Regions from separate parts of the Streptosporangium sp. DT93 genome, predicted to be linked through region 2. Evidence: riboswitches for the same ligand, from Rfam matches in the RefSeq annotation. Region 2 holds a riboswitch; each other region holds the start of a gene.
What was found. A riboswitch is a leader RNA that binds a small molecule or an ion and turns the genes downstream of it on or off. The one in region 2 is predicted to bind cobalamin.
Positions count from the first base shown of each region.

Region 1: it holds a riboswitch for cobalamin, as region 2 does, so the genes downstream of both, ACLQ2R_RS34195 (enoyl-CoA hydratase/isomerase family protein) here and ACLQ2R_RS26945 (hypothetical protein) in region 2, are expected to answer to the same signal.
Region 3: it holds a riboswitch for cobalamin, as region 2 does, so the genes downstream of both, ACLQ2R_RS07145 (ribonucleoside-diphosphate reductase subunit alpha) here and ACLQ2R_RS26945 (hypothetical protein) in region 2, are expected to answer to the same signal.

Region 1 covers NZ_JBNCLF010000023.1:78,968-89,058, forward strand. Annotated here, with positions in the region: gene metE (5-methyltetrahydropteroyltriglutamate--homocysteine S-methyltransferase) at 1-819, shown strand, start outside; cobalamin riboswitch at 781-945, shown strand; gene ACLQ2R_RS34195 (enoyl-CoA hydratase/isomerase family protein) at 971-2,047, shown strand; gene ACLQ2R_RS34200 (helical backbone metal receptor) at 2,095-2,844, shown strand; gene ACLQ2R_RS34205 (hypothetical protein) at 2,860-3,075, shown strand; gene ACLQ2R_RS34210 (LysE family translocator) at 3,134-3,763, opposite strand; gene ACLQ2R_RS34215 (PLP-dependent aminotransferase family protein) at 3,932-5,278, shown strand; gene rox (rifampin monooxygenase) at 5,735-7,282, shown strand; gene ACLQ2R_RS34225 (TetR/AcrR family transcriptional regulator) at 7,364-7,993, shown strand; gene ACLQ2R_RS34230 (3-hydroxyacyl-CoA dehydrogenase family protein) at 8,201-9,049, opposite strand; gene ACLQ2R_RS34235 (enoyl-CoA hydratase/isomerase family protein) at 9,046-9,798, opposite strand; gene paaE (1,2-phenylacetyl-CoA epoxidase subunit PaaE) at 9,999-10,091, opposite strand, start outside.
Region 2 covers NZ_JBNCLF010000014.1:72,840-82,930, reverse strand. Annotated here, with positions in the region: gene ACLQ2R_RS26955 (HIT family protein) at 1-453, opposite strand, end outside; gene ACLQ2R_RS26950 (hypothetical protein) at 705-917, shown strand; gene ACLQ2R_RS26945 (hypothetical protein) at 1,834-2,220, opposite strand; cobalamin riboswitch at 2,395-2,592, opposite strand; gene ACLQ2R_RS26940 (hypothetical protein) at 2,646-2,912, opposite strand; gene ACLQ2R_RS26935 (DUF952 domain-containing protein) at 2,987-3,322, opposite strand; gene ACLQ2R_RS26930 (hypothetical protein) at 3,383-3,532, shown strand; gene ACLQ2R_RS26925 (GNAT family N-acetyltransferase) at 3,559-4,119, opposite strand; gene ACLQ2R_RS26920 (radical SAM protein) at 4,287-5,249, shown strand; gene ACLQ2R_RS26915 (Ig-like domain-containing protein) at 5,277-6,518, opposite strand; gene ACLQ2R_RS26910 (PP2C family protein-serine/threonine phosphatase) at 7,032-8,939, shown strand; gene ACLQ2R_RS26905 (cobalamin B12-binding domain-containing protein) at 8,936-10,039, shown strand; gene ACLQ2R_RS26900 (STAS domain-containing protein) at 10,046-10,091, shown strand, end outside.
Region 3 covers NZ_JBNCLF010000002.1:435,812-445,902, reverse strand. Annotated here, with positions in the region: gene glgC (glucose-1-phosphate adenylyltransferase) at 1-423, shown strand, start outside; gene ACLQ2R_RS07170 (TetR/AcrR family transcriptional regulator) at 652-1,272, shown strand; gene ACLQ2R_RS07165 (VOC family protein) at 1,293-1,664, shown strand; gene ACLQ2R_RS07160 (DUF5685 family protein) at 1,895-3,061, shown strand; gene ACLQ2R_RS07155 (mechanosensitive ion channel family protein) at 3,197-4,348, opposite strand; gene ACLQ2R_RS07150 (ribonucleotide-diphosphate reductase subunit beta) at 4,407-5,402, opposite strand; gene ACLQ2R_RS07145 (ribonucleoside-diphosphate reductase subunit alpha) at 5,457-7,880, opposite strand; cobalamin riboswitch at 7,994-8,195, opposite strand; gene ACLQ2R_RS07140 (tripartite tricarboxylate transporter substrate-binding protein) at 8,200-9,312, opposite strand; gene glmS (glutamine--fructose-6-phosphate transaminase (isomerizing)) at 9,410-10,091, opposite strand, start outside.

The DNA.
Region 1 (10,091 bases), on a different contig from region 2:
GGCGTCGTGGACGGGCGCAACATCTGGATCAACGACCTCGAACGCTCCCTGGCGACGCTCGGGACGCTGCGCGGACTCGCCGGCCGCGTGGACGTCGCGGCCTCCTGCTCCCTGCTGCACGTGCCCCACGACGCCACACTGGAGACGAACCTCGACCCCGAGGTCCGGCGCTGGCTCGCCTTCGCCCGCCAGAAGAGCGCCGAGATCGTCACTCTCGCCCGGGGCCTCACCCTGGGGACGGACGCCGTCGCCGATCTGCTCGACGACAACAGGGCCGCCCTGCGCTCCCGCGCCGAGTCGACGCTGACCCGCGACCCGGCCGTCCGCGAGCGGAGCGCGGACGTCACCGGCGCCGACAGCCGCCGTGCCGCCCCCTACGGCGAGCGGGTCGCGGCCCAGCGCGCCCGGCTCAAGCTGCCGCTCCTGCCCACCACGACGATCGGCTCCTTCCCGCAGACGAACGAACTGCGGGTAGCCCGCGCCGACCTGCGCGCGGGCCGCATCGACCAGGCCGCCTACGACGAGCGCATCGCCGCCGAGATCCGCGACGTCCTCGCCTTCCAGGAGGAGGCCGGCCTCGATGTCCTGGTCCACGGCGAGCCCGAGCGCAACGACATGGTCCAGTACTTCGCCGAGCGGCTGGAGGGCCACGTGGCCACCGAGCACGGCTGGGTGCAGTCCTACGGCAGCCGCTACGTCCGCCCGCCGGGCCCTCGCCCCTTCTTCCCTGACCCGATGATCGGGTGCCGATCTGGACTTACTAGGACGTCCAACTATATGTTCGTGGGCAAGGCCCGCGGCGCGGGGAAGCCGGTGTGAATCCAGCGCGGTCCCGCCACTGTGACCGGGAAGTGCGACATCGACGGCCACCGGCGAAAGCCGGGAAGGCCTGATGACGCATGTCGATCCGGGAGTCAGGACACCGGCCGCGGGGTGATCCGTGTTGTCCACGAGGATGGAGCGAACACGCATGGCATCGGTACGCGCCCGCGAACCCGGAACCGACGTCGGGGTCGAGACCGTGGTCGTCGGCCGCCTCGGGCGCGTCCTGCTCGACCGGCCGCGTGCCCTGAACGCGCTGACCCACGACATGGTCCGCCGCATCGACGCCGCCCTTCGGGAGTGGGCCGACGACGAGAGCGTCGTCACCGTGCTCGTCGGCGGCGCGGGCGAGCGCGGGCTGTGCGCCGGAGGCGACATCCGCTCCATCTACCACGACGCCAGGGCGGGCGGCGGCGCCTCGGCGGCCTTCTGGCGGGACGAGTACCACCTCAACGCCCGCATCGCCCGGTACGGCAAACCGTACGTCGCCCTGATGGACGGCATCGTCATGGGCGGCGGTGTCGGGGTCTCCGCGCACGGCGGCGTGCGGATCGTCACCGAGCGCACGACCCTGGCCATGCCCGAGACGGGCATCGGCTTCGTCCCGGACGTCGGCGGCACCTACCTGCTGTCGCGCGCGCCCGGCGAGCTGGGCACCCACCTGGCGCTCACCGCCTCCTCCGTCGGCGCGGGCGACGCCGTGGCCTGCGGGCTGGCCGACCATTTCGTGCCGTCGCGGGACCTGGAGGCGTTCACCGCCGAGCTGGCCCGGCGGGAGGTGACCGAGACGGTCGCCTCCTTCGCCCGCCCCGTTCCCCCCGGTGAGCTGGCCGGGCAGCGCGGGTGGATCGACGCCTGCTACGCCGCCGACACGGTGGAGGAGATCGTGGAGCGGCTGCTGGACAGCGGCGAGAGCGCGGCCGAGGAGGCCGCGGAGCGGATCGGCGGCAAGTCGCCGACGGCGCTGAAGGTCACCCTGCGCTCCCTGCGCCGCGCCCGGGAGCTCGCCTCCCTGGAGGAGGTGCTCGACCAGGAGTACCGCGTCTCACTCAGGGCCCTGACCTGTCCCGACCTGGTGGAGGGCATCCGCGCCCAGGTGATCGACAAGGACCGCTCCCCGCGCTGGTCGCCCCCCACCCTGGCCGAGGTGGGCGAGCGGGAGGTGGAACGCTTCTTCGCACCCCTGGGCGAGAACGAGCTCGGCCTGGCGGGAGGGACCCGATGAGATCACCGGCCCCGCGCCCGGGGCCGGGGCCAGGGAGGACCTCGACGATGCTCGACGACCTCGGCACCCCCGCCGGGACGCACGGCGCCGTCCGGCGCGTGGTGTCCCTCGTCCCCTCCCTCACCGAGTCGCTCGCCGCGACCGCGCCGCACCTGCTGGCCGGCGCGACCGACTGGTGCACCCACCCCGCGCCGTTGCCGGTACGGCGGATCGGCGGCACCAAGAACCCGGACCTGAACGCGATCGTCGCCCTGGAGCCGGACCTGGTGCTGGCCAACGAGGAGGAGAACCGCCCGGCCGACCTGGAGGCGCTGCGGTCGGCCGGGGTGGCGGTCTGGGTGACCAGGGTCCGCACCCTGCCGGAGGCGTTCGCCTCCCTGCGCCGGATGCTCACGCTGGCCTGCGGCCTTCCCGAGCCGGACTGGCTCGCCGCCGCCGAACGGGCATGGGCCGCTCCCCCGGTCACCGCGGAACGAAAGGCGGTGATCCCCGTCTGGCGCAAACCCTGGATGGTCCTGGGACGCGACACCTTCGCCGGTGACCTCCTGCTCAAGCTCGGTGTCCGCAACCTCTACGCCGGCCACCCCGAACGCTATCCGGGGATCGCCCTGCCCGAGCTGCTGGCGGCGGGCGCCGACCTCGTGGTCCTGCCCGACGAGCCCTACCGGTTCACCGCCGAGGACGGCCCCGGATTCTTCCCCGGGACACCGGCCGCGCTGGTCAGCGGCCGGCACCTGACCTGGTACGGCCCGTCCCTGGTCGAGGCGCCCGACGTCCTGCGAGCCGCCCTGGGCTGAGACCCGATCTACTGGATGGGACTCGGCATGCGCTCGGCGCTGCTGCCGGACGCGGCGGTCGCCGTCGAGATCGGCGAGTCCTGGCGGCACCTGGAGACCGCGGGGGTGCTGGGCGCCTGGGCGGTGCTCGGCCTGCTCCTGGCGCCGGTCCTGCTGCGGCGGATGGTGCGCGGGGAGTCCGGTTCGAGCGTGGCCGCCCGCCGCGAGCGCGCCCTGCGACGGGTCGGCTGAACACGGTGCCCCTCACGGCACCATGACCCTCCGGACGCGGCCCGGTGACGCGAGAGGGTCATGGCCGAGTCGCGGTCCCCGCGTTGCCGACGACGAGCATGACGGCCAGCACGCCGAGCAGGCCTCCCATCGCGATCCGCTGCACCCGCAACCAGTCGGGGCGACGCGCCAGGAAACCCGAGATCGCCCCGGCCGCGAGCACGATCGACAGGTTGACCGACACGGCGACCAGGATCTGGAAACCTCCGAGAATGACACCCTGGAGCAGCACGTTCCCCTTTTCCAGGTCGACGAACTGCGGAATGATCGAAACGTAGAGAATGGCGATCTTCGGGTTGAGAAGATTGGTCATCAACCCCATGCCGAAAAGCCGGCGCGGGGAATCGAAGGGGATGTCCCTGACGGTGAAGACCGAGACGCCCCCCGGTCTGACGGTGTTCCAGGCGAGCCACAGCAGGTAGAGGGCCCCGGCGATCCTGATGACGGTGAGCAGGTGCGGAAAGGCGTGGAACAGCACCGCCAGCCCCAGGTTCGCCCCGGCGAGGTAGACCAGGAACCCGGCCGCGACACCGCCCAGGGAGATGATCCCGGCACGACGCCCCTGGCTGACGGTCCGCGACACCAGGTACACCATGTTCGGGCCAGGGGACAGCACCATTCCCAGCGCGATCGACACGACACCGATCAAAGCGCTTTCCTCGACCATCGTCACCGGACCTTCCACCTCGACAACGGACGATTGTTCGCACCGATCTCCGGAATATCGCGAGCCTAAGTCCCCTCCCGTCGCACTGCAATATGAAAAATTGATCTCGGAGCAATGTCGTGCTTTCATCCTTACCGGAGAGGAGAGGGCATGAACGACTACCGTCTGGTCGCCGACGAGGTGGCCGCGGACATCGGGGCCGGGCGGCTGCGGCCGGGTGACCGGCTGCCGACGCAGCGCGACTTCGCCCGGCGGCGCGCCATCGCCGACTCCACCGCCGCCCGCGTCTACAAGGAGCTGGCCCGCCGCGGCCTGACCGTGGGCGAGGTCGGGCGCGGCACCTTCGTCCGCGCCACCGCCCCGCTTCCCGGCCCGGCCCTCGCTGAACCGTCCGCGAGCAGGATCGACCTGGAGCTCAACCACCCGGTGGTGCCCGGACAGGCGGCGCTGCTCGCGGACGGCCTGGGCGCCCTGCTGCGGCCCGGCGTACTGGAGTCGTCGATGCGGCCGGTCGGCGCGGCCGGCACCCCCGTGGCCCGCGACCGCGTCCGCGACCTGCTGGCGCGCGGGGACTGGCGCCCCTCCCCCGATGGCGTCCTGTTCGCGGGGAACGGGCGGCAGGCGATCGCCGGGGCCATGGCCGCGCTCGCCCCTCCCGGGACCCGTGTCGGGGTGGAGGAGCTCACCTACCCGCTGCTCAAGACCATCGCGGGCCACCTCGGGGTCACCCTCGTGCCGCTGGCCGTCGACGAGGCCGGGCTGCTGCCCGGTGCCGTCGAGGCCGCCTTCCGCAGGGCCCCGCTCAACGCCGTCTACCTCCAGCCGACGCTGCACAATCCGCTGTCGCTCACCATGCCCCCGGAGCGGAGGGCCGAGATCGCCGACGTGCTGGAGCGGCTCGACGTCCACGCGATAGAGGACTCCGTCTGGTCGTTCCTGTACGAGGACGTCCCGCCCCTCGCCGCCTTCGCCCCCGGCCGCGTCCTTCTGATCGACAGCCTCTCCAAGCGGCTCGCCCCCGGGCTGACGCTGGGATTCGCCGTCGTGCCCGAGGCCGTGTCGGCGCACGTCGCGACGGCCCTGCGCGCCGGAGGCTGGACGGCCACGCGTTTCGCGATCGAGGCGGCCGTCCGCTGGATCGGCGAGGGCGCCGAGAGCACCGCGGGGACGGTGGCCCGCGCCAAACGGCGCGACGCCGCGCTCCGGCAGGAGATCGCGACCCGGCAGCTGGGCGGGTTCGCGGTGCGCGGCGATCCTCGCTCCTACTACTGCTGGTGGGAGCTGCCCAAGCCGTGGCGGACCGACACCTTCGTCGCCGCGGCCGCCCGCCAGGGCATCGCCGTCACACCTGCGGCGGCCTTCGCGGTGGGCCGGTACCGCGCCCCGAACGCCGTCCGCGTCGGTCTGGCCTCCCCGCCCGCCGAGACCCTGGAACGAGCCCTGTCCACGCTCGCCCGCCTCGCCCGCTCCACTCCGGAGGAGCTCCTGGCCGAGTGAGGCGGGGCGGATCAACGGGGCGAGGGACCTCGGTGCATTGCTCCCCCGGACCAGGCCCCGCGCCTCGAAACCCGGCCGGAACCCCGATCGCCCGAACCCGCGGCCCGGGCCGGTGATCCGCCCCCCGCGTTCGGCGGCGAGGTGCGTCCCCCGGGCTCGCGCCGGCGGGCACCCGGCGCGCCGGCCCCGTTCACGGCGTCCTCCGACCGGCCCGGCCGATGACGGACACCGCGACCGCACGGGCCCGTCCGGAACCGTGATCACGTGATCGGAAAAGGAGTGGACGGGGCGATTCCCGGACCTGTAGCTTTCCGTCGATCGTGACACCGCCCGAGGAGGTGAGCCCCATGAACGCTGTATCGATGTGGGTGCTCCCCCTTGCCGTCACGGTCGGGCGATCGACGTAGGTGTCGCCGGGAGCGCCTCCCAACAGGGCACTTCCGAAAGGCAACACCCATGCACTCTCAGCAGGTCACCGCCGAGCCGCCGTCGAAAGACGGGGCCGGGCACGACTCCACGACGGGCGACGTCCCCCGCGTCCTCCCGTCGCCGGCCTCCGGCGCCGGCCACCCGCCCCTCACGTTCGACGTGATCATCGCCGGGTGCGGGCCGACCGGTGCGATGCTCGCCGCCGAACTGCGGCTGCACGACGTGCGGGTCCTCGTCCTGGAGAGGGAGACCGAGCCCACGTCGTTCGTCCGCATCGTCGGCCTGCACATCCGCAGTCTCGAGCTGATGGCGATGCGCGGGCTGCTGGACCGCATTCTCCCGCACGGAAGACGGCGCCCGGCCGGCGGTTTCTTCGCCGCCATCCCCACACCCGCGCCCACGGGCCTGGATTCCTCGTACGCCTACCTGCTGGGCATCCCGCAGCCGGTCATCGTCCGCCTGCTCGAAGAGCACGTGATCGAACAGGGCGCGCTGGTCCGGCGCGGTCAGGCGGTAACCGGTTTCACGCAGGACGACGAGGGCGTGACCGTCGAGCTGTCCGACGGGGAACGGCTGCGTTCGCGCTACCTCGTCGGCTGTGACGGCGCGCGCAGCACGGTGCGCAAACTGCTCGGCGTCGGCTTCCCCGGCGAGCCCTCACGGAACGACACGCTCATGGGCGAGATGAGAGCGGACGCGCCACAGGAGGAGATCGCCGCCAAGGTGGCCGAGATCGGCGCGAGCCGTCATCCGTTCTGGCTCAGGCCCTTCGGCGAAGGGGTCTACAGCGTCGTGGTCCCCGCCGAGGGGGTCAGCGCCCGCACGGAACCGCCCACCCTGGAGGATTTCAAACGGCAACTGCGCGCCATCGCCGGGACCGACTTCGGCGTGCACTCCCCGCGCTGGCTGTCCCGTTTCGGGGACGCCACCCGGCTGGCCGACCGTTATCGGGTCGGGCGGGTGCTGCTGGCCGGCGACGCGGCGCACATCCATCCGCCCATGGGCGGGCAGGGCCTCAACCTGGGCGTTCAGGACGCGTTCAACCTCGGCTGGAAACTGGCCGCGCAGATCCGCGGCTGGGCGCCGGAGACGCTGCTGGACACCTACCAGGCCGAACGTCATCCGGTCGCCGAGGACGTGCTGGACAACACCCGCGCCCAGGTGGCGCTGGCGTCCCCCGAACCGGGCCCGCGGGCCGTGCGCAGGCTGTTCACCGAACTGATGGACCTCGAGGAGGTGAACCGCCGTCTGATCGAGAAGATCACCGCGATCGGCATCCGCTACGACTTCGGCGAGGGCCCCGACCTGCTCGGCCGCCGCCTGCGCGACATCGACGTGAAGCAGGGCAGCCTCTACGGGCTGCTGCACCGCGGCCGCGGCCTGCTGCTGGACCGCACCGAACGGCTGAGCGCCGGCGGCTGGTCGGACCGGGTCGATCACCTCGCCGATCCCACCGCGGCGCTGGACGTGCCGGGCGTCCTGCTGCGCCCCGACGGCCACGTCGCCTGGATCGGCGACGACCAGCGGGACCTGGACGACCACCTCTCCCGCTGGTTCGGCGAGCCCATCGGCTGATCACCCCCGCCCCCGTCCCCGGCCCTGGCGGCCGGACGGCCCGTGGAGGTTCGCCGGGGACGCGCGTGAGATGCTGCACGGGTGACGACGACCGGCTCCGCCGCCTCCACCCCGGCCCGCCGGCGTGGCCGTCCCGGCCATGACCAGGCGGCGATCCTGCGCACCGCGGTGGAGCTGTTCAACCGCAAGGGGTACGACGCCACGAGCATGGGAGACCTGGCCAGGGAGCTCGGCCTGACGAAACCGGCCATCTACCATCACGTCACGAACAAGGAGCAGCTGCTCGGCCAGGCGCTGGACGACGCGCTCGACGAGCTCACGGCCGTCGTGGACGAGGCCATGCGGGAGCGGGCCGGGACGAGCGCGTACGGGCGGCTGCGCGAGGTGACGCGGCGCAGCGTCGAGGTGCTCGTGGCGCACCAGCCGTCCGTCACGCTCCTGCTGCGGGTACGCGGCAACAGCGAGGTCGAGCTGGCCGCGCTGGAACGGCGCCGGAGGCTGGACGACTGCCTCGCCCAGCTCGTCGCGGACGCCGTCGCGGAGGACGCCCTGCGCGACGACGTGCCACCGGCGCTGGTGAGCCGGCTGCTGTTCGGCATGGTGAACTCGCTGGTCGAGTGGTACCGCGCGGACGGGGCGTTCGACCCGGTGACGATCGCCGACGTGATCACCCTCATCGCCTTCGACGGCCTCGCCCGGCACGAGCCCTGAGCCACGACCCAGTACGAGTGCTGAGCCACGGCCCGGCACGAGCCCTGAGCCACGGCCCCGCACGAGGTCCGGGTCAGCGCCCGGCCCGGTAGGAGGCCTGAAGTCGCGCGATCGGCTCGCGGCGTCCCGGCCGGGCGGCCGTCGCGCCGGACCACGCCGCGACACGCCGCGACACGCCGCGTCGTGCGATCCGCCGCGCCGCAGACCTCACCACGTGAAGAAGCCCCGGCCCGTCTTGCGCCCGAGGTGCCCTGCGGCGACGAGGTCACGCAGGATCCGGGGCGGTTCGAACCGGGGCCCGAGCTCGCGCGCCAGGTGTTCGGCGATCGCGAGCCGCACGTCGAGTCCCACCACGTCGGTGGTCCGCAACGGTCCCATCGGATGGCGGTAGCCCAGGACCATCACCGTGTCGATGTCGGCCGCGTCCGCCACCCCCTCCTCCAGCATCCGCATCGCCTCCAGGGCCAGGCAGACCCCGAGGCGGCTGCTCGCGAAGCCCGGGGAGTCCGACACGGTGATCGGCGTCTTGCCGAGCGCCGTCACCCAGCCCCGTGCCCGCTCGACCAGCGCGGGCGCGGTGAGGGACCCGACGACGATCTCGACGAGGTCGCTCACCGGGACGGGGTTGAAGAAGTGCAGCCCGATGAAGCGGTCAGGGGCGGCCAGGCCCGCGGCGAGGCCGTCGATCGACAGGCTGCTGGTGTTCGAGGCGAGCACGGCGTCCGGCGCGTGCTCAACGGCCCTGGCGAGCACCGTGGCCTTGAGCGCCGCGTCCTCGGGGACCGCTTCGACGACGAGCTCGCAGCCGGCCAGCTCGCCCGGGTCGGCGGTCGTCCGCAACCGCGACACGGCGTCGGCGGGCGAGGTGGGAAGCGTGTTCCTCTCGTGGGCCCTGGCCAGGCCGGCGCTCACCCGGCTCCTGGCCGCGTCCGCCGCGTCCGGGTCGTTCTCGACGATGACGACGCGGCTTCCGGAGGCGAGGAACGCGTGCGCGATCCCCGATCCCATCCGCCCGCCGCCGAGAACCCCGACCGTCTTCGGAGGGCCGTCATTCATGATCTCTGTCCTTTCCGCCGGTCCAGGAACGCCGTCATGCGGGCGTGCTTGTCGTCGGTCTCGAAGAGGACCGCCTGGGCGAGGTCGTCGACGAACGGGTGGGCGGCCCGCGGCGCGTGGAAGACGGCCTTCGTCAGCCGGACGGCCAGCGGTGCCTGCGCGGTGATGCGGTCGGCCAGCCGATGCCCGGCGGCGAGCAGGTCGCCGGGCTCCACGACGTCGTTGAGCAGGTGCACGGCCCGCGCCTCGTCGGCCGTGAACACGCGGCCCGCGAGCAGGACCTCCTTGGCCAGGGGTTCCCCGACGAGCTCGGCCAGGCGCCAGGCGGCGCCGGCCGCCGCGAGGATGCCCAGGCCCGCCTCGGGGTTGCCGATCCGCGTGCGCGGCGTGCCGATGCGGAAGTCGCAGGCGTAGGCGAGTTCGGCTCCGCCGCCCAGGGCGTACCCGTCGACGAGGGCCACGGTCGGCATGGGCAGCCGGTGGATCCTGTCGAAGATCGTGGAGTTGATGCCTCTGAGCGCGTCGTCGCGGCGCCGTTCGCGGAGCTGGGCGATGTCCGCCCCGGCGGCGAAGGCCGCCCCCTCGCCGGCGAGGAGGACGACGCGCGGCTCCTCCTCGACGGCGGCGCACGCCTCGTGCAGCGCCGCGACCATCTCCCGGTCGATCGCGTTGCGGACCTCCGGCCGGTTGAGCCGCCACACGACCCGGTCGGGCGCCTCCTCGACGATCAGGCTCGCGCCGGCCGTCATGGGCGCTCCACCGGGAGGGCGCCGCCGGGGCGGGCTGTCGGCGTACGGGCACCGGGGACGGCGGGGGCTTCGGTCACGAAGGGCTCCTGGTGTCGGAAGTCGAAAGGCAACGGGAGTCGAGAGACAACGGGAGTCGATAGGTGTCGGGAGTCGAGAGGCAACGGGAGTGGAAAGACGCCGGGAGCCGGAAGGCGCCGGGTTCAGGCGTCGTAGTCGACGGTGACGCGGTCGCCGACCGGGAACGTCTGGCAGGTGAGGACGAACCCGGCCTCGACCTCGGACGGTTCGAGGGC
Region 2 (10,091 bases):
CTGCTGCCGCTCATACGGCGTTCCCGGTGGCAGGGGAGCGATGTGCCAGTGCAGGTGGGCGTTACCCTGCCGGCTCCCCAGCGACAGCACGTAGGTGCGCTCGGAGGCGACGACCGCCTCGACCGCCAGCGCCACCCGCCGGACCGTCCGCATCAACCGCAGGTAGCCCTCCTCGTCGAGGTCACGGACCACATGCTCGACGTGCGCCCTGGGAGCCACCAGGACCTTGCCCGGCACGGTGGGGTAGCGGTCCAGGAACGCGACATGGTGCTCGTCCTCGAAGACGATCTGTTCAAGGTCGTAACCGGGAGCACCCGCCAGGATCGCGCAGACGAAACAGGGACCGCTCCTGGCGCGCCGGACGTAGCCCGCGACGTCGAAACTCTCCCTGCGCGCCGAAGACGCCGAAGACGCCGTGTCGTCGCGGCCGGGACCGGTGGGGGACACGCTCATGCCTGCCACCATCGCACAGGACGGACCGACCGATCGAACGGCCGGCGAAGCCCGGGGGAGTGGCCCACCGATTCGGCCACGGCGAGACTCGATGACCGCGGAGACACTCTCGAATACGGTCACGTATCCGACCCGGGACGTCACCGTACGGCAACGGGTCTTTGCCGGTTCTCGCCGGCGTGAGAGAAGCGCAAGGGCCGGGACAGTGTCGTCGAGGTCGGTCATGCGTTCACGGTGGTGAGACAGTCCCCGTGAACGGGCTGAGCGGCATCGAGCTGCCGGATCTGTCGCTCGGCGGTCGCAAGGGGCATTACCGCATCCGTGTCCATTTTGGCTGGTTTCCCTGGAAGGGGGAGAAATACGGCACCCAGCGGCTGCTGATCATGGCGTACCCGGGGATCATGGCGTACCCGGGGCCGGGCGACAGGGTCGTCACCTGTCGCAGGCCGCCGAAGCGGCAGTGACGAACACCCTGTCGCGATTGCGGGCAGAACGGGCATGGCGCCTCGAAAGAGGGTAATTCTATACCATACAGAATTACCCTTCTGTACGGTTAAAGATGTTCTGTGCTGGTAGGGGCTGTATGGCGTGTTGCGTGGGTCTTCGTTCGCCGGACGGCTTGTCACGGGTGTTCCGTTCCGGCCGGCCCGCTCGAACCTGGTCCGGCTCGCTGTTCGTCCCGCGCGACCTGCCCCCTGAAGACCGCTTCCGGGGTGTGGAGGGGTGTGGATCGGATCTTGTGTCTGACGCGGCCCGCTCCGCGATCATGTTCGTCTCGAAGATCATGTTCGTCTCGAACGATCCACTCCGCCGGTCGGATTGGTCTCATCCGGTCGATCTGCTGGCTCGGGTGTTCTCGCTCGGGCGTTTGTGTTGTCACGGTGAATATCGTTGTGGCGAACACGGCGGACGCATTGACGTGCGTCTTTGTCTCGATCGGTCTGGCGTGCGGGGCCACTCCCCCACGTTATTTAAGATGAAATATCCATTTTAGTGGACAAATCGGTCATAGCTTTGACGGTTCCCGGCTCCCCCGGCCGGTGGCCGCGCCCGTTCCGGGGTCAGGGAGTCGGCGGAGAGCCGTACGCGTTCGGGGTGGGATGCTCGCGGGTCCCGGGCGGCAGCTTATTGCGGAAGCTAGGTTATTGCGTATAGGTTGCAATTAGTTGCGGTGCCCGTCGCCCGTCCTTCCTTGGTGAATGGTCCAACCGGATCGGCGGGCGCCGCCTCTCCCCCGCCCCAAGTGACGCGGTATGTCGCCGATGAGGCGACAGGTGGGGGCCGAGCGGTCTTGGCCGGGGGTGTTCGCCGGTGGGAGACGGCCGTGCCTGTTCGCGGCCTGTTCGCGGCCTGTTCGCGGTCGTGGTCGGCGGGTAGGCATCACCTGGGTGCGGGGCCGGGGGTGTTCGCCGCCGGAGGGTCGCCGTCGCGGGGGCGGCTGCGGCGGGGTGGGGTGAAGCGGTGCAGTTCGAGGATCGGTGGCAGCGGGGCCAGGCCGGGGCCGCCGGCGCGGATCCACGCGGCGACGTCGGCCGTGGCGTTCTCGTCGTTGACGAGGGCGAGCCACACCGGGCGGCCGCCGGCCGCGCGTGCTCGCGGTGTCGGCTGCACGACCAGGACGTTGGCCTGGTCGCACACGTCGAGGCAGTCGCTCACGCGGATGTGGGCGACCTCGGCCAGTTGGCGGATCTGCTCGTCGTGGTCGAGGGTGGGCACCTTGCGGGTGCTGCCGCAGCAGCAGTCGCGGCACACCGTGATTCTTTTCACGCGTTCCCTCCGCGGGCGGGCCGGTGGCGCGCCGCGCGGTCATCGCCCGCGCGCCTGCCGTCCGCCGTGAGGCCGGTCTCGACGGCGTGGTGATGTCTCGTCGCGGCCGACGCGTGTGTACGCGGGCAGGCAGGCACAGGGCGCCCGTCCTCTCTCGGGGAGATCCGCCCCGGCTGGTGAGGAGGCGACCGCGTGAGTCTCCTGGCTCTCGGGTCGATGCTCGTCCCGGCCTTCCCGCCCGTTGCCGGGCAGTGGCCTGTTCGGGATTCGCTCGCCGATCACAGTGGCGGGACCGCGCCGGATTCGCACCGGCTTCCTCGTTCCGCGCTCGCCTACGCCGACCATGCTCGCACACCACTCATCAACGACAAAGCGCGCACCACCTATCAAATCCGGCGCGGGGGTGCGGTCGTCGACGTGGGGGCTCAGGCGGCGGGGGGTTTGAGTCTTCTGACGAAGCGGGCGGCGGCGCGGTGACTCATGCCGGTCTCGCCGCGGACGAGGAAGACGGCCTGGTCGAACTGGCCGGAGGCCTTCAGCTCCAGGATCCGCTCGACGAGTTCGGGGCCGACCCCTCCGCCGACCAGTGCGTTGCGGGGGCGTTGCGCCGCCCGTACGGCGAAGACGATCAGGGCGATGGCCGCCGCCAGGACGACCACCGTCAGCAGGAGGATGACGACCGGGTTGGGCATGCGCAGAGCGTACCGCTACATGGTCATCACGGGGGAGATCGGGATCATCGGGATCATCGGGGCGAAGGGGGTCGTCACGGCCGGGTGCCAGGCGCGGGCGGCGGGAAGGGCAGGGCCGAGGTGACGGCGGTGACCGGCAGCGCCTCGTACAGGTGGGGAAAGGTCTCCTGGGCGTCCGGCGGTACCTCCATGCGCACGTCGAGCCCGGAGGGGTCGATGCTGAGCACCACCAGGGGGTCGGTGACGTCGCGGTAGAAGCGCTCCACGACGCCGCGAAGCTGTTCGGGGCCGGTGCAGGCGTGGATGAAGCCGACGTCGTCGAGGGTGAGGCCGAGGGTGGAGACGCGGTACTCCCCCGTCTCGCGGGCGGCCTCCCAGTCGCGGGCCAGGGCCAGGTGCAGGATGGTCACCGCAACCATGGTGCCCGGCGCGTGCGGGCCTGTCGACATGGCAGTGTCCGGGAGACCGGGGTGGGTCGGGGGGCGACGGGTGGTGGGCCGTACGGCGGCAGGGCCGTGACCGGTGGTGGCCGGTGGTGGTCGGTGGTGGCCGGTGGTGGTCGGTACTGGCCGGTGCTGGTCGGGCCGGTGGTGGCCGGGTGGGCCGCACCCGGCCGGTGAATCCCGGTGAGGACACGTGAGGTGGCTCAGCCGGTGGCGTGCCATTCGTGTCGCAGGATCGCGTAGATCAGCTCGCTGGTCCACTCCCCCTTGACGAACTCGTTGTCGACCAGGTGTGCCTCGCGGCGCATGCCGATCTTTTCCAGGACGCGGGCCGAGGGGTGGTTGCGGGCGTCCAGGCGTCCGATGACGCGGTGCAGGTCCAGGCCCTCGAAGCCCAGTCTCACCAGGGCCTGGGCGAGTTCGGTGGCGTACCCGTGGCCGTGGTGGTCGGGGTGCAGGACGTAGCCGATCTCCCCGCCGCGGTGCAGGCTGCTGGTCCAGTTGAGCATTCCGTCACCCAGCAGCTCGCCGGTGGCGGCGAGTTCGACGGCGACGGTCAGGGTCTGCCCCTCCTCCGTCAGGAGGGTCTGGGTCATCTTCGTGGTGAGGGATTCCTGGCTCTGCTCGCGGGTGCGAGGGTCCCAGTACAGGTAGCGGGTGACCTGCGGCAGGGACTGGATCGCGCACAGGGCGTCGAGGTCGGCCGGGGTGTAGGGACGCAGGAGCAGGCGTTCGGTACGGATGGGGTAGGTGGGCTTCAGCACCGGGTCAGGGTAGAGGAGGGGGGCGGCCGGCGGCGAGCGGGTTTTCGCCGGTCCCCCGGTCACTTGTTCGGTCGCGGGTCGGTATGGTGTCGGGCCGGTGCGGGCCGGTGCGGGCCTCGACCTGCTCCACTTGCGAGTGGAGTCGAAAGCGTGTTCCACTGAGCCGTATGCCATGGGATGCGCCCGCTCTGTTGTCCGCGCCGCCTGACGCCAGGCCGCGGATCGAGCGTTCGGCGCTGACCAGGGTTCACGGGGCGCTGACCTGCTACGAGGTGCAGGCGCGCACCGCGCTGGACAGCACGCCGCAGGGGTGGGCCGTCAGCCCCTACCGGGGGTGCGCGCATGGGTGCCGGTACTGTTCGGCCCGCCGGGGTCACCGGTATCTGGGCCTGGACGCCGGCGGTGACTTCGACTCGCGCATCGTGGTGCGTACCAACATCGTGGGTCGCCTGCGGGCCGAGCTGGGCTTGCGCTGGGACGGCGAGCACGTGAGCGTGGGTGTGGGCGGTGACTGCTACCAGGGCGCGGAGGACATCTACCGGCTGATGCCCGGGGTGGTGGCGGCGTTGCGTGAGGCGGGGGCGCCGTTCACGGTGCACACCAAGAGCCGGTTGATCCTGCGGGACGCCGATCTGCTGGCGGCGGCTCCGGGGGCGGGGGTGGTGGTGTCCATCGCGTTCGTCGACGAGCGGATCCGCCGTACCGTGGAGCCGGGCGCGCCGGGGCCGCAGAAGCGGCTGGAGCTGGTGGCCGAGCTGAACGAGCGGGGTGTGGCGTGCGGGGTGGCGATGGCGCCGGTGCTGCCGTTGCTGACCGACTCCCCCGACCAGCTGGCGGCCACCGTGCGCCGGGTGGCCGGCGCGGGGGCGGTCAGCCTGGTGCCGCGGGTGCTGCGTCTGCCGCCGGGGGCGCGGGAGTGGTACCTGGGGTGGCTGGGTGAGCACCATCCGGCGCTGGTGGCGCGCTACGGCGAGTTGTACGGGCGTGGCCCCGACGCCGAGGAGGGGTACGTGCGCGCGGTCACCGGTCAGGTGCTGCAGCTGGCCGCCCGTTACGGGATGGGCCCGGAGCGTCCCGAGCAGCCGCTGCCGCTCGCGCTGCCGCACCAGGCCCAGCTCTCCCTGCTGTGATGCGCTTCCCGGTCCGAGGGCCGGGGGTCAGCCGGCGGTGGCCGCAGAGGTCAGGGCGCTGCCCTTCTTCCACTCCTTGAAGGGCATCTGCCAGAAGCCCCAGCCGTTGTTCCACTCCATCTCGCGGTTGGTGCCCTTGATGGTGATCACGTCGCCGCGCTGGACCTGGTTGTAGTACCACTTGGCCTGGTCGGGGCGGGAGTTGATGCATCCGTGGCTGACGTTGCGGCGGCCCTGGGCCCAGACGTTGTTGAGGGCGTGGACGTACTCGCCGCTGTTGGAGAAGCGGACCGCGTGGTTGATCATCAGGTCGTAGTAGCCGGGGTCGCCCTTCTTGCGGCCCGGGGAGATCATGCGCTCGGGGTTGGCCTTGCCCATCGCGAGGTGGACGCCGCTGGTGGTGGTGTACTCGCGGGTGCTGGCGTTGCCCGCGCTGATGAGCATGGTCTGCACGACCTTGCCGTCGCGCTTGACGATCATCTTGTGCTTGCGGGCGTCGATGGTGGCGATCTGGGCGGCGCCGATGCGCAGGACCTTGGTGGTGTTCTTGACGCCGTACATGGCCTTGCCGCCCTGGACGCCCTTGAGGCGGGCGGTGAAGGTCACCTTCTGGTGGGGCTGCCAGAACTTGGCGGTCCGGTAGATCACGGTGGTGTCGTTGACCCAGCGCCAGGCGCCCTGGGCGGGCTTTTCGGCCTTGACCTCCAGGGCCTTCTCCACGGAGGCCTTGGCGGCCTTGGAGATGATCTGCTGGTTGAACGTGACGATGATGGGGGCGCCCACGCCGACCTTCTCGCCCTTGACGACCGGGGTGACGTCGGCCACCTCGAGTTCGTGTTCGGGCTTGAGGGTGCGGAAGGAGCTGGTGGCGGTGGTGCCGTCGACGGCGCGTGCCGAGACGGTGTAGTCGCTGGCGGGGATCATCGGGGTGCTGGAGACCCACCGGGTGCGTTCGGCGTCGAAGTCGCCCTCCAGCGCCTGGGTGCCGCTTTTGACGACGACCTCTTCCAGGGCGCCGCCCGAGGCGATGACCACGACCTTCTTGTCGGGGCGTACGGCCTTGCCGCCGTCGGCGGGGCTGATCTTTATGACGGGCGCGGCGGGCGCGGGCGTGCTGGAGGCGGCGGGCGCCTCGGTGCTGGCGCCGGTCGTGGCTCCGGAGTCCTTCGTAGCGGCCCCCCCGGAGCAGGCGGTGGCCAGCACCGCCGCGGTCGCCAGGGCCAGACCGGCCAGCGGCGTCCTGAGGTGTCGGCTTTCTACGATCAGCACAATTTCTCTCCCCAACTACAGCAAACTGCACTTAAAACACTAATAGGAGATGCGTGGTGTCTGAGCCTGGTTGCGCCCACTTCGGTAACGTTTCGGTCTCTTCGTAAGGCGGGAAAGACGCCGACCGCGAGTCAGGGGACGAGAGGATGAACGGCCGCCGACCGGCCGGGGCCGCCCCGGGGCCGCCCCGGGGCCGTGTGCGGCGCGCGGGTGAGGTGCACGCGGGAGGCGCCGCGGTGGCCGGGCAGGGCCGGGACGTACCGGAGGCGGAACGGGGGCAGGACGAGGCGCAGGACGAGGCGCAGGGCCCAGGCGTCGCCGGGCAGGGGGCGCCGTTTCGCCGTGACGGGGCGCGCATCAAGGGCGCCACGGCGGGCAAGGAAGACGCGCACGAGTCTTACCGCCGCCCGCTTGCCCGCCCGCTCCCTCCTCCGCCCGGCCGAGGCGGGTCCACTTGCGGGCGGTGAGAAAGATAATCTGGTCTGCCCCTCCGCGAACGGAAAGCCCCGGGTGATGACAGGACCTCCCTCCATCGATGGCCTCGCCGGCCGTGCCGGCGCAACTGGCACGCCGGGCACCCCGGGCACCCCGGGCGACACCGCGGGCGCCCGGGGCGAGCGGCGGCGCGGCGGTGATCACGGCTCCGCTCCGGGCCCGCTCGCCGGGCGTGAGCCGGACGAGCGGCTGCTGCGCGCCATCGTCGAGGAGTGCGGCGAGGGGATCGTCGTGTGCGACGCCGCCGGCGTGGTCGTGATGCGCAACGCCGTCGCGGCCGAGCTGGCGCCGGAGATCGTCCCGGGGTGCACGCCGGGCCCGGGAGCGGCCGCGGCGCTGCTGGCCGAGGACGGTCCCGAGGGCCACGGCCGCCAGCTCGATCACCATGGCCGGCGGTTGCTGGTGCGCCGGGAGGGTTTCGGGCTGGCCCACCGGGCCTGGTACCTGCGTGACATCAGCGCCGAGTCGGCCAGGACCGACGCGTTGCTGGCCGAGCGCGCCCGCGCCACGTTCCTGGTCGAGGCCGGGCGCAGGTTGTCGGCCTCGCTGAACGTGCGCCGCTGCGCCCGTACCGCGATCGAGCTGGCCGTTCCCTTCCTGGCCGACGCCGCGATGGTCGTGCTGCCGCCCACCGGCCGCCGTCAGGCCGACTGGCTGCGCCTGAGCGTGCAGGCCCGGCGCCTTCAGGAGGGTGCCATCGCGCTGACCTCCGCCGGGCGGGTGCCGGGCCTGGCCGAGGCGCTGGCGGGGTTCCCGCCGGTGCCCAGCCGCTGGCTGGACCCGGGACAGGTGCCCGGCTGGGTGCTGCCCGAGGACTTCGGCCCGGCCGGGCACCTGATCGTCACCCCGCTTCCGGGCAACGGGGTTCCCGCCGGGGCGCTGGTGCTGGCCCGTCGTCCGGGCGGGCCGGCCTTCGACGAGGACGCCGAGACGCTGGTGCGCCTGTTCGCGGCCCGTGCCGGGGCCGCGATCTCGGTCGCCGCCCTCTACCAGGAGCAGAGCACCACCAACGCCATCCTCAGTGACGCCCTGCTGCCGCCGTCGCTGCCGGAGCTGGAGGGGGTGGAGCTGGCCGGGTCCCTGCGGGCCGCCCGCCAGGCCGGTCTCATCGGCGGTGACTTCTACGACGTCTACCTGCCCGAGAGCCCCGTCCTGCCCGTGGTCGCGGCGCTGCCCGTCGTCCCCGCCCGTCCGGTCTCCCCCGCCGCGGCCGGCCGGGCCGATCCCGCCGGCTCCCCCGCAGGCTCCGGCGATCTCGCCGTCGCCGGCTCCCCCGCAGGCTCATCCGCCGGTGACCGGCCGGCCGTCGCCCCGGTCGTCGCGGGCTCGGCGCGGGGGGTGATGGTGGTGCTGGGCGACGTCTGCGGCAAGGGGCCGCGCGCCGCCGTACTGGCCGGGCAGGTCCGCAACTGCCTGCGCAGCCTGCTGCTGGTGGAGCACCGGCCCGAGCGGTTGCTGCCGCTGCTCAACCGCTCCCTGCTGGGCTCGCCCACCCCCAGCCCCTACGTCACCCTGGTGCTGGCCACCTTGCGGCCCGCGCCCGAGGGACACCTGCGCGTCGGCCTGGCGGTGGCCGGTCATCCGCCGCCGCTGATCCTGCGCCGCGACGGCACCGTGCACGAGTGCCCGGCGCGCGGCTCCATGCTGGGCGCGCTCAAACAGCCCCTGCTGGCACCGGCGGAGGTCGACCTGGCCCCCGGCGAGCTGTGCCTGCTCTACAGCGACGGCATCACCGAGGCGTTCGGCGGCCCCACCGGCCGGCAGATGTACGGCGAGGAGCGCCTCAGGAACGCGCTGGCCGGTTGCGCGGGCATGCCCGCCGCGGCGGTGGTCGAGCGGCTGGAGCAGATCAGCACCGACTGGCTGGGCGGCGAGGTCCAGGACGACCGGGCGCTGCTCGTGGTGCGCGCCAGGCCGGTGCGATGAAGGCCACCACGAGGCCCACCACGAGGGCCACCACAAGGGTCACCACGACGGCGGGCCCCGATCCGGCGCGTGCCGGTGAGGACTACCTCGAGTGCGTCGGGCGCGCCGACGAGTTCGCCGCCGTCGACCTGGTCCTGCGGCTGCTGCGGGAGGGCGCCGATGCCGAGCGGTTGCTGCTGGAGCTCATCGCGCCCGCCCAGCGGCGCATCGGCGAGCTGTGGGCGGCAGGCGAGTGGTCGGTCGCCCGCGAGCACGGCGCCACCGCCGTCAGCGAACGCGCCGTCGCCGCGATCATCGCGCAGGTACGGCCCCGGCCCACCCGCGGGCGTGTCACGGTCGCCTGCACCGACGGCGAGTACCACGCGCTGCCCACCCGCCTGCTGGCCGAGGTGTTGCGCCTGCGGGGCTGGCGGATCGAGTTCCTGGGCGCCAGCGTTCCCGGCCCGCACCTGATCACCCACCTGCACCAGAGCGGCCCCGACGTGGTGGCGCTGGGGTGCGCGCTGGCCACGCGCCTGCCGCGCGCGCACGCCACCATCACCGCCTGCCAGGCCGTGGGCGTGCCCGTGATGGCCGGCGGCGGCGGGTTCGGCCCCGACGGCCGGTACGCGCGGCTGCTGGGCGCCGACGCCTGGGCGCCCACCGCCGACGCCGCCGCCGACCACCTCGAGCGCGAGGGCCTGGAGGGCCTGCCCGCCCTGCCGGCGACGCCGGGCGCGCTGGCCCACCTGGGCGATGAGGAGTACACCCATCTGCGGCGCCGCCGTGCCGAGCTGCTGGAGCGGGCGATGGCGACCCTGGCGCGCGTGTACCCGCCGATGGCGCGTTACGGGCCCGAGCAGGTGGAGGCCACCGCCGAGGACCTGGGCCACCTGGTCGACTTCCTGGCCGCGGCGCTGTACGTCGACGACGCGCCGGTGTTCACCGGTTTCGTCGGCTGGGCCGGCTCGGTGCTGGGCGCCCGCGGGATCCCGGCCGAGGCGCTGCGGGTGGGACTGCGTGTTTTCCACGACGAACTGCGAGACTTCCCCCGGGCCCGCCACATGCTGGCCCGGGGGATCGAGACGGCGCACGTCACCGGCGCCGATCAGGAGAGCTGACGACAGATGCTCGAAAAGACCCCGTTCCGTACTCAGGTGCGCTCCGTCGACC
Region 3 (10,091 bases), on a different contig from region 2:
GCCCACATGGACCTCATCTCGGCGCACCCGGTCTTCAACCTGTACAACGGCCACTGGCCCATCTACACCGGCCACGACCCGCTGCCCCCGGCCAAGTTCGTGCACAACGACGGCGACCGGGTGGGCCGGGCCGTGGACTCGCTGGTCTCGGCGGGCGCGATCGTGTCCGGAGGGCTCGCCCTGCGGTCGATCCTCTCCCCCGGCGTGGTGCTGCACTCCCACTCCCAGGTCGAGGACTCGGTGCTGATGGGCAACGTCAAGGTGGGCCGGGGCGCCATCGTCCGCAAGGCCATCGTCGACAAGAACGTGATCATCCCGGACGGCGCCCGGATCGGCTTCGACCTGGAGTACGACCGCAGCCGCTTCGCGGTGACCAGCGGGGGCATCGTGGTCATCGGCAAGAACGAGATCGTCGAGCGCTGACCCGGCCCGGCGGGTCCGGTCGGGGCGTGTCCGCCCCGGCCGGGTCAAGGGCCTCGCGCGCCTCACCCCGCCGTCCCCGATCGTCACCACTCCGTCCGGCCGGTCCGCCCCGGCCGGGTCCAGGAGCTCGCGCGCCTTCCCCTCGGACCTTCCAAACCCTTCCCACCTTTTTCCCGCCCCTTCGAAAACACTTTGACGGAGTGAGCACTCACTCCGCACAATGGGCGCATGGAGACCACCGACCGGCGACGCGCGCCGGGAATGAGCCCTGAGCGGCGCCGCGAGATGATCGTGGCGGTCGCCCTCCCCCTGATCGCCGAGCGCGGCGCCACCGTGACCACCGGCCAGATCGCCCGGGCCGCCGGGATCGGCGAGGCCACGATCTTCCGCGTGTTCGCCGACAAGGACGAGCTGTTCGACGCCTGCATGGCCGAGGCGCTGCGCCCGGACCACGTGCTGGAGCAGCTCGCCGCCATCCCGCTGGAGCAGCCGCTGACCGGCCGTCTCGTCGACGCCGTCGACGCCATGCGGGCGCACCTGGCCAGGATCGGCAGCGTCGCCGGTGCCCTGCACGCCTCCGGCCACCGCTCCGGGGACCGGCCGGGCGGCGGTCGCCCCGCGCCCGGGGAGGGGGCCGCGGGACGGCCCGGCCGGGAGGACTCCTTCGCGCGGAGCCGCGCGGCGCTGGCCGAGCTGTTCGAGCCCGACCGGGAGTCCCTGCGGTTGCCGCCGGAACGCCTGGCCTCGCTCTTCCAGGCGATCGTGTTCGCCGGAGCCCGCGGAACCGGGGACGGCCCCGAGCTGAGCTCCGATCTCGTCGACGTGTTCGTGCACGGAGCCCTCACCTGAGACCCGGAAAGGATTCGACCATGACCATCACGCTCGACCACACCATCGTGCCCGCCCTCGACAACCGCCGCGCCGCCGCCTTCTTCGCGGACGTCATGGGCCTGGAGTGCCTGCCCCCGGCCGGAGCGCGGGGCCACTTCGTCCCGGTCCGGGTGAACGAGACGCTCACCTTCGACTTCATGACCGTGGAGGATCCCCAGGGGCACCATCTGGCGTTCGACGTCGACCCGGAGACCTTCGACGGGATCCTCGCCCGGCTGCGGGAGCTGGGGGTGCCCTACGGCGACCACCCGGCCCACCCCGACAACGGGCGGACCGGCCACCCGTTCCGCCCGCGCGGCGTGTTCTTCGCCGACGAGACGCGCAACCTCTACGAGGTCATGTCCGGCTGACCTCTCCGTCCCCGGTGTCGCGGAGAGAAACGGGCGATGTTCCGGCGGAGGCGGCGGCACGGGAGCACGGTGGCGATGGCGGTGGCGGCGCGGAAGTGGCGCGGAGGTGGCGCTTCTCGGAGAGGAGGGCTCTCCCGCGGAAGCGGACCGGCGAAGATTCCCCGTAAGAGATACATTCTCCCGGTACGTATCCCTGTTTTCCGCCCGCCCCTTCACCCCCGAGAGCGCGCATGTTCGGCATCATCCGCCCCTGCGGCGACCACTCCTGCCCGTCGCTGCACAGGGCCTGGACGGCTCACCTGTGCGGCCTGTGCCTGACGCTCCGCGACGGCCAGGGACACGCGGCCCGGCTGGCCACCAACTACGACGGGCTGATCGTCTCGGTGCTGACCGAGGCGCAGGACCCCGCGGGCTCCCCCCACCGGACCGCCGGGCCCTGCGCGCTGCGCGGGTTCCGGACGGCCGACGTGGTGGACGCCCGGGCCCGGGGAGCGCGGCTGGCCGCCACCGTCTCGCTGGTCCTGGCGGCGGGCAAACTCCGCGACCACGCGGCCGACGGCGACGCGGCGCCGGGCACCGCCCCCGCGCGCCGGATGCTGGCGGCCCGCTGGGAGGCGGCCGGGGCCCGGATGGGCGACTCGATCGGGTTCGACACCGCCCCGCTGGCCGCGACGGCCGCCCTCCAGCTCGAACTGGAGAGCGGCACGGGGGCGACGCTGCTGGAGCTGACCGGCCCCACCGAGGAGGCGGTCGCCGCCGCGTTCTCGCACACCGCGACGCTCGCCGGCAGGCCGGGCAACGCGGCGGCCCTCGCCGAGGCGGGCCGGTTCTTCGGCCGGATCGCCCACCTGCTGGACGCGGTCGAGGACCGCCGGGAGGACGAGGCGCGCGGGGCGTTCAACCCGCTGGCCGCCACCGGCACCTCGACGCGGGAGGCGCGGCGGCTCTGCGAGGACGCCGCGCACGGCCTGGAGCTCGCGCTGCTGGAACTGGAACTGGAGCCCGCCGACCGGCACCTGGTGGACGCGCTGCTGGGGACCGAGGTGCGGCGCGCGGTGGACCGGACGTTCCGGCACGCCTCCGGCTCCGCCCACCCCCTCCCCCGCGAGACGGCGCGCCTCGCCCCGGAGGACGGCCCCGCGCCGGGCACGGAACCCGCCCCCTGGACCGGGCACTCCTACGAGCGGCCGGGGTTCGTCCGCAAGTCGGCCGCGGCCGTGGGGGCCCTGCTGAGCTGCGGGATGTGGCGGCCCCGGTGGAGCCCGGAGCGGCGCAGGCCCTGGCACGACCGCTGCTACCTGAACGGGTGCGACGACGGCGGTGCCTGCCAGGGGTGCTGCGACTGCTGCCGGTGCTGCGGCAAGTGCGACGGCTGCTGCTGCGACTGCAGCGTCTGAGGCCACCGGTCGTCCCAGGACGGGTGCGACGACGGCGACGCCTGCCAGGGGTGCCGCGACCGTGGCGTCCATGAGACCGGTCGTCCCAGGACGGGATCCGCCGCGACCGTGGCGCCTGGGGCACCGGCGGTCGCCTCAGGCCGGGTCCTCCCCCGGCCTGTCGCCGCCCATGCCCCGGGAGCCCACCGGACGCGGACCCGGCCCGCCCGCCGTCGTCCCGGCGAACAGCCCGGGAACGGCCGCCGAGGCGGGCGGGGTGTCGACCCGGAAGCGCGGCAGCGACTCGGGGTACCTGTCCCGGACGAAGGCCACCAGGTGCTCGCGGATGTCGCACTTGAGGTCCCACGCGCTGGCGGAGTCGGAGGCGCTCATCAGGGCGCGCAGCTCCAGCAGCCCGTTGGGGAGGGTGTCGGTGACCTGGAGGGTCCAGTCCTTCTGGTCCCAGAGCGGGTGCTCGCGCAGCGCGCGGTAGAGCTCGGCGCGCAGCTCCTCGACCGGCACCGACCAGTCGGCCCTGATGAACACGTGGCCGACCACCCGGCTGCTGTGCCGGGTCCAGTTCTCGAACGGGTTGGCCGTGAAGTACGAGACCGGCAGCACCAGCCGGCGCTCGTCCCACAGCCGCAGCACCACGTAGGTCAGGCTGAGTTCCTCGATGCGGCCCCACTCGTCCTGGACCACGACGACGTCGTCCAGGCGGAGCGCGTCGCTGAAGGCGAGCTGCAGCCCGGCGAGCATGTTGCCCAGCGTCGACTGGGCGGCGATGCCGACCACGACGCCGGCGATCCCGGCCGAGGCCAGAAGACCCGCTCCCAGCGCCCGTACCTGCGGGAACGTGAAGAGCATCGCGCCCAGTGCCACCACGATGATCACGGCCGAGGCGACCCGGCGGACCAGGGTGATCTGGGTGCGGATGCGGCGGGCCCTGCGGTTGCGCTCGCCCTCGACGGCGACCAGCCGGTCCAGGACGACGTCGGTGATCGCGTAGGCGGCCTGGACGACCAGCCAGGTGGCGCACGCGATCAGGACCAGGCTGAGACCACGATCGATCGCCTGGCCCGCCGAGCCCGCCACCAGGGTGGGCTCGCCGGTGCGGTCGGGCGTGTAGACGGTGTAGGCGGTCGCCACGGCGGCCGTGGCGAACCCCGGCCAGGTGCAGCGGCGCACCAGCGGGCCGGCGAGGATCCATCTCTCGCCGATCAGCCGTGAGCGCAGCACCCTGCGCACCGCCTCCACCGCCACGATCGCGGCGGCCACGGAAACGATCATGATCATCCAGTTGGACACGGACGACGTCCCCTCGGTCTTTCTGTCTTTCGGCTGCCTTTCCGGGTTCTCCAGCTAATCAGAAGGACTCGTCGAAGGTGACATTCCCCTCGACCGCCATCTGGTAGGCCGAAACCCTCCTCTCGAAGAAGTTGGCCAGCTCCTGGACGTCCTGCAGCTCCATGAACGCGAACGGGTTGGCCGTGCCGTACCGGGCGGGCATGCCGAGCCTGACCAGCCGCTGGTCGGCCACGTACTGCAGGTAGAGGCGCATCGGCTCCACGCCCATCCCGGGCATGCCCTCGCCGCACAGGTCGGCCGCGAAGGCCAGCTCCGCCGCCACCGCCTCCTCGACCATCCGGGTGACCTGCTCGGTGAGCTCGTCGTCGAACAGCTCGGGCTCCTCGGCCCGTACGGTCTCCACCACGCCGAAGGCGAACTCCATGTGCATGGACTCGTCGCGGAACACCCAGTTCGTCCCGGTGGCCAGGCCGCTGAGCAGGCCGCGGGAGCGGAACCAGTACACGTAGGCGAAGGCCCCGTAGAAGAACAGGCCCTCGATGCACGCCGCGAAGCAGATCAGGTTGAGCAGGAACGCCCGCCGGTCCTGGCGGGTCTCCAGCCGGGTCAGCCCGCCGAGCGAGTCGATCCAGCGGAAGCAGAACCCGGCCTTGTCGCGGATCGAGGGGATGTGCTCGACCGCGGCGAAGGCCTTGACCCGCTCGTCGTGGTCGGGCAGGTAGGTGTCCAGCAGGGTCAGGTAGAACTGGACGTGCACGGCCTCCTCGAAGAGCTGCCTGCTCAGGTAGAGGCGCGCCTCGGGCGCGTTGAGGTGCTGGTAGAGGTTGAGGACCAGGTTGTTGGCCACGATCGAGTCGCCGGTGGCGAAGAACGCCACGAGGCGGTTGATCAGGTGGCGTTCCTCGGGGGTCATCCGCGCCAGGTCGGCCAGGTCGGAGGCGAGGTCCACCTCCTCGACGGTCCAGGTGTTGCGGATCGCCGCCCGGTAGCGCTCGTAGAACTCCGGGTAGCGCATCGGCCGCAGGGTGAGATCCATGCCGGGGTCGAGCAGCATCGGAAGCGGTGCCTTTCATGAAACAGGTGGAACGGGAAGAGAGCGATCGGCGTTCTACTGGCAGGCGTCGCAGTACTCGGGGTTCTCCAGCGAGCAGGCGACGGCACCGGCGTCGGCGACGAACCCGGTCGTGCCCGGCGCCCCGGCCTCCGTCCCCGTCCCCGTCCCCGACGGGATCCCGGCCGGGGACGTGTCCGGGGTTGCCTGGACCTGCGCCGCCACGGTGGCCTGCGCGATCCGGGTGGCCGGGCGCGAGCGCAGGTAGTAGGTGGTCTTGATCCCCGACTTCCACGCGTAGGCGTACATCGAGGAGAGTTTGCCGATCGTCGGCGTGGCCATGAAGAGGTTCAGCGACTGCGACTGGTCGATGTAGGGGGTGCGCGCGGCGGCCAGGTCGATCAGCGCCTTCTGCGGCAGCTCCCAGGCGGTGCGGTAGAGCGGCTTGAGGTCGTCCGGGATCTCGGGGATGTCCTGGATCGAGCCGTCGGCCCGCTTGACGGCGTCGCGGATCGCCGGGGTCCACAGGCCCCTGGCCTGAAGGTCGCGGACCAGGTAGCGGTTGACCTGGAGGAACTCCCCCGAGAGCGTCTCGCGCTTGAAGACGCACGACACCTGCGGCTCGATGCACTCGTAGCAGCCGGCGATGGAGGCGATCGTGGCGGTGGGCGCGATCGCGATCATCAGCGAGTTGCGCAGCCCGGTCACGGCGATCCGCTCCCGCAGCCGGGCCCACCGCTCCGACGTGGCCGCACCGTAGTGGTCGGGGTGCAGCACCCCGCCCGCGGCCCTGGTCTCCTCGTACGAGGGGTGCCGGCCCCGCTCGGCGGCCAGGTCGCAGGAGGTCGCGTAGGCGGCGAGCGCGATCTCCTCGGAGATCCGGGTGGACAGCTCCAGCGCCTCCGGCGAGTCGAACGGCAGCCGGAGCGCGAACATGACGTCGGCCAGGCCCATCATGCCGAGCCCGATCGGCCGCCACCTCAGGTTGGCGTTCCTGGCCTCGGGGGTCGGGTAGAAGCCCAGGTCGATGGTGCGGTCCAGGAAGCGCACGGCGGTGCGGACGGTCGCGCGCAGGCGGTCCCAGTCGATCCCCTCGCCGGTCCCCGCTCCGGTTCCCGTACCGGTCCCCGCCCCGGTCGCCGTGCCGGTCCCCTCGGCGGCCCCCGCAGCGGCCGCCGCGCCGGGCGCGGACAGGTGCGCGGCGAGGTTGATCGAGCCCAGGTTGCAGACCGCGGTCTCCGCGTCCCCGGTCACCTCCAGGATCTCGGTGCAGAGGTTGGACAGGTGGATGACGTTCCGCGGCCTGCCGGTCTGGTTGGAGGTCCGGTTGGCCGCGTCCTTGAAGGTCATCCAGCCGTTGCCGGTCTGGGCGAGCGTGCGCATCATCCGCCCGTACAGGGCGCGGGCCGGGATCTGCCGGGCGGACAGGCCCTCGGCCTCCGCGGCGCGGTACGCCTCGTCGAAGGCCGCCCCGTACAGGTCGGTCAGGTGCGGGACGTCCTTGGGGTCGAACAGCGACCACGTCGCGTCGGCCTCGACCCGGCGCATGAACTCGTCGGGGATCCAGTTGGCGAGGTTGAGGTTGTGCGTGCGCCGGGCCTCCTCGCCGGTGTTGTCGCGCAGTTCGAGGAACTCCTCGATGTCGGCGTGCCAGGGCTCCAGGTAGACGCAGGCCGCGCCCTTGCGCCGGCCGCCCTGGTTGACGGCGGCGACGCTGGAGTCCAGCGTGCGCAGCCAGGGCACGATGCCGTTGGAGTGGCCGTTGGTGCCGCGGATGAGCGAGCCGCGCGAGCGGACCCTGGTCCAGGCGATCCCGATGCCCCCGGCGTACTTCGACAGCCGGGCGACCTGCGTGTAGCGCTCGTAGATGGACTCCAGCTCGTCGCGGGGCGAGTCGAGCAGGAAGCACGAGGAGAGCTGGGGCCTGCGCGAGCCGGAGTTGAACAGCGTGGGCGAGCTGGGCAGGTAGGACAGCGAGGCCATCAGCGCGTACAGCTCGGCGGCCTCCCCGACGGTCTCGGACAGGCCGCAGGCCACCCGCAGGAAGAAGTGCTGCGGGCGCTCCAGCACCTTGCGGGTGCTCGGGTGGCGCAGCAGGTAGCGGTCGTAGACGGTACGCAGCCCGAAGTACTCGAACCGGTCGTCTGCCCCGGGCACGACCAGCGCGTCCAGCGCGCCGGCGTGCGCGGCCACGAACTCCGCGAGCCGGTCCTGGACGAGCCCGGCCTCGTGGGTGGCGGCGACGGAGTCGGAGAAGGTCCGCACGCCGTGCTCGGCGGCCTCGTCGGCGATCAGCCCGGCCAGCATCGCGGCGGCGATCCTGGAGTTCTCCGGATCGGTGATCACTCCCGCGGCGGCCTCGTCGATGGCCAGCCTGCGGGCTGCGGCCCCGCCGGCCCCGCCGGCCCCGCCGGCCCCGTCCGCGCCGCTCCCCGCCCGCGCGCCGGTCTGCGCTGCGGTCCGCGCCAAGGTCTCTGTCACGTCATGCCCTCGCTCGTTCGGACTTCCCCCTGCGGCTCCGCCGGGGGCACGCGTCCGCGAGCGATTCCGGGCACGCCGGATCGCCTCGTTCCGCGAGCCCTCCCACGAGGCCCTGGACAACAACGTCACCGGCAGGTCTTCGGACTCACGGGCGCACCGCACACACCTACCGGCCGTCGCTTCCCAGGCATGGCTCACCCAGTGCTCAATGACGGCTTTCGTTCCCGTTCACCGCTGCGGGGCAGTCCCGGACTCTCACCGGGGTTCCCTCTTGCCTCGCCCCTCGCGGGGCGAACCAGCAACGATCAGGATCCTACATCTAGGGCCGCCTGACGCAACTACCCCAACAGGTTGTGTCTGAGGACGTCAAAAGCCCGAGCTCGTGAAGCACGCCCCGGGTCCGGCCGGTCTCGGTGGACAGCCACCTGCGGAAGTCGTCGCCGCCGAGGAAGACCCGGCTCCACCCGTTCGCCGCGCACAGGGCGCGCCAGTGCGGCGTGGCGTCGAGCCTCTCACAGAGGGCGACGGCCGCCTGCCTGTCCCCCGGGCTCATGTCCCGGGGGCCGAGCAACCCGCACCAGTCGCTGTACTCCAGCCGGACGTCGAGCTCCATCAGCGTCGGCGCGTCGATCCCCTCGATCCTGACCCCCGAGGAGACCGCCAGGGGACGCAGGCGGCCCGCGGAGATCCCCGGCAGCAGCGCGCGGGCCGACCCCAGCATGGCCGCCACCCGGCCCAGCCGGAGCGCCTCGGCCGCGTCCTCCGCGACGAGGTACCCGGCGTACTCCAGCAGCCGGGTGTCCACCCCGAGGCATTTCCCGATCATGCCGTAGAGCACGTGGTCGGAGCCGCCCTCCAGCCTGCCCCCGACCGTCAGCCTCGCCGGGTCGCGGTGCAGCGCGGCGGCGAAGTCCTCGAAGGCGCGCAACCGGGAGCCGGCCGGGACGACCAGGGCCAGCCAGTCGCCGGCCAGCCGGGCGAGGGGGGTGGCGGCCTCGACCACGGCGGTGGTGTTGGCGATCTCCGCCGCGGCGACCATGGGCATCGCGGTGACGAGCAGCCTGCCCTCGCGCGCGAACGAGGCGCGGGAGGCGTCCGGCGCGCCGGACGCCTCCGGGCCGCCGAGGTGGCCGGGGTCACCGGGATCGCCGGCGGCCCCGGCGAGGTCGGGCACGCCGGGGACGACGAAGGCGTCACGCGGGGCCGACCCCAGCACCCCGGGCCGGTCGACGGCCATGACGGTGCGGGCCAGCCCCGAGCGGACCATGACGGAGGCCAGCCGGCGCGCGATGCCGTCCCAGCCGTGGCCGTCGGCCGCGGGTTCGAGGAGGAACAGCCGGTCCACCACCGTGCCCGCGGGCGCGTCCCCGGCCGCGCAGCCCGCGAGCAGCGCGGTCCCCGCCGCCAGCGCGAAAAACCCCCTGCGGCGCATAAGCGCCCCTTCCCCCAGGAACCTCCTATACCCTAGGTTACGTCGATATCACTTTCTGTCATGGAGTGGGGGGTGTGACCGGCCGGGCGGGTGGTTCTCACTCCACGGTGACGCTCTTGGCCAGGTTGCGGGGCTTGTCGACGTCCCGCTCCAGCGCGACGGCGGCGTGGTAGGCGAAGAGTTGCAGCGGGATCGAGAGCAGGATCGGGTCCAGCTCGGTCTCGTTCTTGGGCACCACGATGCAGTCGTCGGCCAGCTTGGGGTCGGCGACGCGGTGGCCGACCATGAGCACCCGCCCGCCCCTGGCGCGGATCTCGCCGAGCGTGGTGAGGTTCTTGTCCAGCAGCTCGTCGTCGGGGACGATCGCCACCGTCGGCATCTCCGGCCCGATCAGCGCCAGCGGCCCGTGCTTGAGCTCGCTGGCCGGGTAGGCCTCCGCGTGCACGTAGGAGATCTCCTTGAGCTTCTGCGCGCCCTCCCTGGCCACCGGATAGCCGCGGACCCGGCCCACGAACATCATGCTCGGCGCCCCGGCGTACTTGTGCGCCAGCTCCCTGATCTCCGGCTCCAGCACGAGGATCTCCTTGATCTGCTCGGGCAGCCTGCGCAGGCCGTCGCAGATCCGCCGGCCCTCGGCCGGGGACAGGTCCCGCACCCGGCCCAGGTGCAGCGCCAGCAGCGCGAACGCGACGGCCGTCGAGGTGAACGCCTTCGTGCTCGCCACCGAGACCTCGGGCCCGGCGTGCAGGTAGACGCCGCCGTCGCACTCGCGGGCGATC